Regions from separate parts of the Jeotgalibaca arthritidis genome, predicted to be linked through region 2. Evidence: predicted binding sites of a transcription regulator. Region 2 holds the regulator's gene; the other holds the start of a gene.
What was found. The regulator LexA, encoded in region 2, represses DNA repair genes until DNA is damaged. The targets are predictions, from matches to a motif close to CNAACANNTGTTNG.
Positions count from the first base shown of each region.

Region 1: the regulator LexA is predicted to act here: its motif matches at 1,937-1,950, upstream of G7057_RS09550 (replication-associated recombination protein A).

Region 1 is NZ_CP049740.1:1,883,893-1,887,324, reverse strand. Features, by position in the region: gene gshAB (bifunctional glutamate--cysteine ligase GshA/glutathione synthetase GshB) at 1-1,832, opposite strand, end outside; gene G7057_RS09550 (replication-associated recombination protein A) at 2,004-3,278, shown strand; RNA gene ssrS (6S RNA) at 3,380-3,432, shown strand, end outside.
Region 2 is NZ_CP049740.1:2,239,926-2,243,357, reverse strand. Features, by position in the region: gene recJ (single-stranded-DNA-specific exonuclease RecJ) at 1-1,126, shown strand, start outside; gene G7057_RS11190 (adenine phosphoribosyltransferase) at 1,145-1,657, shown strand; gene lexA (transcriptional repressor LexA) at 1,749-2,372, opposite strand; gene G7057_RS11180 (YneF family protein) at 2,543-2,776, shown strand; gene G7057_RS11175 (ABC transporter ATP-binding protein) at 2,857-3,432, shown strand, end outside.

The sequences.
Region 1 (3,432 bases), 360 kb from region 2:
AATTCTTTAATCGTATGAATGCCATCCCCCGTCACATTCGCCGGCACACGAAGCAAAACAGCCTTGGTTTCTTCACCAATAACAAAGAAACGATATTCTGTTCCTTCAACAAAATCCTCTACTAAAATGGTATCGTCCTCTTTAAGAGCAATAGCAACGGCTTTAGTAAAGTTAGCTAAATTAGCTCCTTCTTTAAAAATAGAAATACCTAAACCATAGTTAGTAGATTTTGGCTTAACAACAAAAGCTTTGTTGGCAAAGAGTTGATAGTCTCTAACCGCTTGTTCTTGATTTGTATATTCCATACTAGCTGGCACAGAAAACCCGTGTTTAGCTAGTATTTTTTTTGTGACGACTTTATTTTCCATAATGAGTGGTGATATGTAGCTATCAAGAGCGGTCATATTACCATTTTTAACGTACTCTAAATGGTCGCCATATTTCAACGAAATAAATTGGTCGCTGCGGTCAAGGATAGAAATCTCTAACCCTTGTTGAATGGCATCAAATAACAAAATTTGAGTCGATAATTCCATATCCTCAAATCCTGTTAAGGCATAAGGACGCTCTAATGATGTCTCTTTATAGTGAACAGCTGATTGAGTAGCCCACTCAGATAAGTCAATACCCTCTTCTTCCATAGTGACTAATTGACCACTAATTGTTTTTTCAGGTTGAAGAAAGGCTTGGTATTTGTCTTTAGCAATGCTAACTAAGTCAAGTGGTGCGTCTATTTCTTCCAACATGGCTAACAAACCTGTCATCATTTGAAGCCCCTCTTCTTGGAAGGCAGATAGCTGTAAAGGGTGTTCAAAGGCAGTTTGACTATTCATGTCACGACCCTTTTGCCAATCAGCTTCATTAGTTGCTTCGTCTATCCATAATAAATACATAAAGAAGCTATGAACAAAGGACATGTCTGCTTTAGAAATACCATATTTACTAAAGGGGTTCAGGTCAAACAAACGGAACTCCAGATAGGCAACGCCATTTTCAAGAACTTGTCTAGCTTTTTTACCACCACGAAAACGAACGGGTGAATAGAATTCTTTTTCTTCAATTAATTTTCCTTCTGAAACCATTCGTTCAATGCTTTCAACATATTCTTCTAAACTATTAAACGATACGTTGACATCCTCGTTATTGACATAGCCATACTTGCTACTTCTTAAACTTCTAATATAGCCACTTGGAATATCATCTGGGATGGTATTATCTTGGAAGTAGTTATCTTTTACTTCAACTGAAGCACCTAATAGATAAGTTAACATCCACTGGTATCTTAGGAAATTGTGGGTTAATTTAAAGTAAACCGCTGTTTGAAATTCACGAAATGTTTGAATATCATTTTGTTTTTCATAGAGTGCTTGAAGAAAGTCAGGATGAAATTCAAAGTTAAAGTGGATGCCACTCATCATTTGTTTTTTCTTTCCATAGACTTTTGCTAAATAATCGCGGTAGCGAACGTCTTCTTTATTATCCAATTTAGCAATGTGAATCATGTCTTCTTCAGGCATGTGAATCGGCAAACTGAAAGGAAGCATATACTCATCTTCATTAAGCGAAGCATGGACCACATCATGAATAGCAGCCAACCAATCTTCAACTTCTTGCACACTCTCTACTGGTGGTGTAACAAGTTCCAACTGACTTTCTGCAAAGTCCGTTTGAATATAAGGATGAAAAGTTCGGTTACCAAATAAATGAGGGTGCTCACTCTCCGTAATCGTTCCGTCCCTCAAAATGCGTTGGGATTCTTTTTCTACCCCAAAAATCGCTTTTGTAAATAAGTTCTCGAACTTATTATCTTTGATGATTGTTTTGATATTCATCTACACTACTCTCTTTCATCTACATTTTTACACTAGTTCTATTATAGCTATAAACCATGCATTTGATAAGTCACTTACTTTTTTTATTTAAAAAAGCTTAAAAACGAATATTTGTTCTATTTCATTATGTCGCTTATAATAGTATCAGAATGAATGAAAGGAATAACCATTATGAAAAAACCGCTCGCCTTTCGCATGAGACCAACCAATATCGACGAAGTTGTCGGACAGCAACACTTAGTTGGTCCAAATAAAATTATTAGACGAATGGTAGACGCTCGCATGCTATCATCGATGATTCTCTATGGTCCACCAGGTACAGGGAAAACAAGTATCGCAAGTGCCATTTCAGGATCAACACAGTCTGCCTTCCGCCAATTAAATGCTGCAACTGATTCTAAAAAAGATTTACAAATTGTTGTTGAAGAAGCTAAGTTTTCAGGTCAGGTTATTTTGTTACTCGATGAAATTCATCGTTTAGATAAGCCTAAACAAGATTTTTTACTTCCTCATTTAGAAAGTGGCCTCATTGTTCTCATTGGCGCAACAACAGAGAACCCTTATATTAGTATTAACCCTGCGATTAGAAGTCGAACGCAAATTTTTGAGGTCAAACCGCTTGCTATAACTGATATTGAAGTAGCTTTACAGCGCGCCTTAACAGATGAAAAAAATGGTCTTGGCCACTTAGCGATTAAATTGGATGATAATGCTCTCCAGCATTTCGCAAGAAGTTCTATGGGTGATTTAAGAGGGTCACTTAATGCATTAGAATTAGCCGCTCGTTCAACTCCTGAAAATGATGAGGGCGACATTCATATTACGCTTACTATTGCTGAGGAATGCTTACAAAGAAAAGCACTGGTCCATGATAAAGATGGCGATGCTCATTATGACGTTATTTCTGCTTTTCAAAAATCATTACGTGGTAGTGATGTCGATGCCTCTCTTCACTACTTGGCTCGTTTAATTGAAGCTGGTGAACTGGTTATTATATGCAGAAGACTATTAGTTTGCGCTTATGAGGATATTGGATTTGGTAACCCAGCAGCCGTGGCACGAACAGTATCTGCCGTTCAAGCTGCTGAAAAATTAGGTCTACCGGAAGCACGAATTCCACTGGCACACGCAGTCATTGATTTAGCCCTATCTCCCAAATCAAATTCAGCGATTGATGCCATTGACGCAGCTTTAAATGACGTTCGTCAGGGAAAATCAGGAGATGTGCCCTTACACCTCAAAGATGCTCATTATCAAGGTGCTGAAAAATTAGGCAGAGGCGTTAATTATAAATACCCACATGCTTACGACAACCACTGGGTGGCGCAACAATACTTGCCAGACAGTCTAAAATCGTCTCAGTATTACGAAGCAGTGATCACTGGTAAATATGAAAAAGCACTTGCTCAACAAGCAGATTCTCTAAGAAAATCATCTGGAAAATAAAAAAATGGGTTACGCTTACATCCTTATTAAAACAGCTTTTTAAATAAAAATTAAGTAAGAATTCTTGCATCCTATTCAGGTGTGTGCTACTATACTTATAAGAAGTTCTGAGGTGTACGATATATTCTCAATGTGTTGACCGAACAAATAATTA
Region 2 (3,432 bases):
TCAAGCATTATCTGCTTGCTCAGATTGTATTCTGAAATTTGGTGGCCATAAGATGGCTGCTGGTTTGAGTGTTAGTGTTGACCAAGTTAGTCAATTAAGTTATGCGCTGAATAACTTCACATCAGTCTATGCTGAACAGATTAAGCAAGGTGCGACAATCGAGGTTGATGAGTACTTAGATGTTGATGAAGTTACTTTGGATTTTCTAAATGAGATTGATCAGTTGAAACCTTTTGGAACAGATAATCCTAAACCAATCTTTGCCTTTAAGGATGTCCCTGCACAAAATATTAAACAAATAGGAGCAGATCAAAAGCACCTTAAATTTTCTCTACATACCGAAAAACAAGCACTTGATGTCATTGGTTTCAACAAAGGGCATTTAGCGCAGTTTATGCCTGAAAAGGAAGCCATATCCGTAATAGGGGAATTGGGGATTAATACCTGGCGAGATTTATCGAAACCACAATTACAGTTAAAAGATTTGACCATTGACCATGTTCAGTTTTTTGATAAGCGAACATCTCATGTCCAAGACGAGTCTCTTAAAATTGAGAATAGTGTTTATCTGTTCTTTAACCGTGCATTTTTTGAGAAAACAGCTGATCACTTGCCAAATAGCAGTGTCTCCGTTTTATTGGAAAGTAGAGATGATATCCCGCCATTTGAAGAGGAATTAACAAATCTGATTATTATTGATTGTCCAAGTAATCTTGATTATTTGACTTACTTCTTGGAAAGACATAAATTTAATAACTATTATATTTATGCTTATCCGATTCAAAGTATAACGGCTGAGGGAATCCCTAATCAAACGGTATTTGCTCATGCTTACCGTTATTTTAGAACCCATCAAAATATGGATGTTCGTAGCAAGTTAAGCGCCTTGGCCCAATACTTAAAAATTGATAAGAATTTGTTGATTTTTATCATATCTGTGTTTTTAGAAGCAAAATTTGTTACAATTGATAACGGTATAATGAATCCAAATCCGCAACCTGAAAAAGTCAATTTGGAAGAAACCAATACTTATAAACAAAGAATAAATAAAATGAATGCTGAGAAACTATTTATTTACCAGCCATTCCAAGAATTGATTCAGTGGATTGAAGCTTGTAATAAGTAGTTATAGGAGGAAATTTTGATGGATTTTAAAAAGTATATTGCTGATGTGAAAGATTTTCCAGAAGAAGGAATTATTTTTAGAGATATTTCACCATTAATGCAAGACGGCGATGCTTATGCGGCTGCAATTGCTAAAATTGTAGAATATGCAAAAGATAAAGGTGTCGATAAGGTTGTTGGACCTGAAGCAAGAGGGTTTATGGTAGGTTGTCCAGTTGCAGTAGGATTAAATTGTGGTTTTGCAATGGCTCGTAAAAAAGGTAAATTGCCTCGTGAAACAGTAGAAATCGCTTACGGTTTAGAATACGGTGAGGCTGTTCTTCAATTACATAAAGATGCTGTTTTACCTGGTGAAAAAGTATTAATCTGTGATGATTTACTAGCAACTGGTGGAACAACATTAGCAACAGTTGAATTAATTGAAAAATTAGGTGGCGAAGTCGTTGGTTTAGCATTCTTAATTGAATTGTTGGATCTAAACGGAAGAGATAAAATCTCTGGCTACGACATTTTTAACTTAATGGAATACTAAAATCAAAAAAAGAGATTGAGCTTTTGCTTAATCTCTTTTTAAATTTGACAACAAAACAGCCAGAAAGTATGCTACTTTCTGGCTGTTGCTATTAACTGATATGAGTTCTGTATAAGCCGACAACTTTACCTAATATTTGTACATAGTCCAAAATAATCGGTTCAAGTTCGTCATTTTCTGGCTGCAAACGATAATGATCTGTTTCTTTGTAGAATCGTTTACAGGTTGCTTCCTCATCCTCTGTAATAGCAATCACAATATCGCCATTTTCAGCAGAAGCTTGTTTTCGAACAATAACCGCATCGTTATTGTAGATGCCTGCGTTAATCATGCTGTTTCCTCGGATGGTTAGCATAAATAAGTCATCCGAACTATTTTTTAAGTTGGGTGGAATAGGGAAGAAGTCTGTTGCTTCTTCAACCGCCAAGATTGGCTCACCAGCTGTGACTACACCTAGTAATGGCATTTGATCGCTCTTGATTCCTAATTGTTGTAAACCTAATTCAGTGACCTCAATAGCTCTTGGTTTAGTCGGGTCTCGATAGATGTATCCTGCTTTTTCTAATCGAGCCAAATGGCCATGAACGGTTGAGGTAGATGATAGGTTTACGGCATTACCAATTTCTCTTACCGTTGGTGGATAACCTTTTTGCTGAACTTCCGTATAGATGAAATGCAAAACGTTCATTTGTCTTGAGTCTCTACCTTTAGTCATCGGACCATCATCTCCCGTATTTTTATAGTGTTATTTTATCACACCTAACTAAAAGAATCAAACAGATGTTCGGTATTTGAAAAAAAATGAATAATTGCGCTTTTCTATTTCCTTTTTGGCGAATATCTTGTAATATATTTAAATGAGGACTTTTGGAAGGAGGATACAAATTGAGTACAAGTGCATGGATTTTTATTGTTATTTTAGGGGTACTTTTAGGAGCAGTAGGTGGCTTCTTTTTGGCACGTCGTTATATGATGAATTATTTTGCTGAAAACCCACCTATTTCAGAAGATATGTTACGCAACATGATGATGCAAATGGGTCAAAAACCATCAGAACGCAAAGTGAAACAAATTATGGCTTCTATGAAAGTTCAAAACAAGAAAGCTAAAAAGAAATAATTGAATGAAATAATGAAAAATGTGGATGCTTTTTTGGGTCCACTTTTTTGTTTTGTATGAACATAGAAGGAGGGAAACCCGTGCAAATCTTTAAAAAATTAAAGTGGTTCTTCAAGCAAGAATGGCGTTCTTATATAGTGGGGGTCTTTTTCTTAATTGTTGTAGCCCTGATACAAGTTGTTTCACCCCGAATAGTCGGAAATATTATTGATGATATTAATGAGCAATTGTTAACACCTAGAAGTTTAATGATTCAAGCAGGGATTATCCTATTATGTGGCATTAGTCAGTATATTTTTCGTTACATTTGGCGCATGGAGATTTGGGGAACGTCTGCTAAACTTGAAAAAATACTTCGAACACGATTATTTAATCATTTTACAAAGATGGATGCCGAATTTTTTCAAAAGTATCGTACAGGAGATTTAATGGCTCACGCCACTAATGATTTGAATGCCATTCGTATGGTTGCTGGTGCAGGAATTCTGACACTAGCTGACTCGATCTCATCAGGTGGGATTACGTTTTTAACAATGTTGCTAACCGTAAACTGGAAATTAACATTAATTGCCATGATACCAGTGCCAGCTTTAACACTCGTTTCAAGAATTTTAGGGAAGAAAATTCATCGTACCTTTAGGAAAGCACAAGCATCC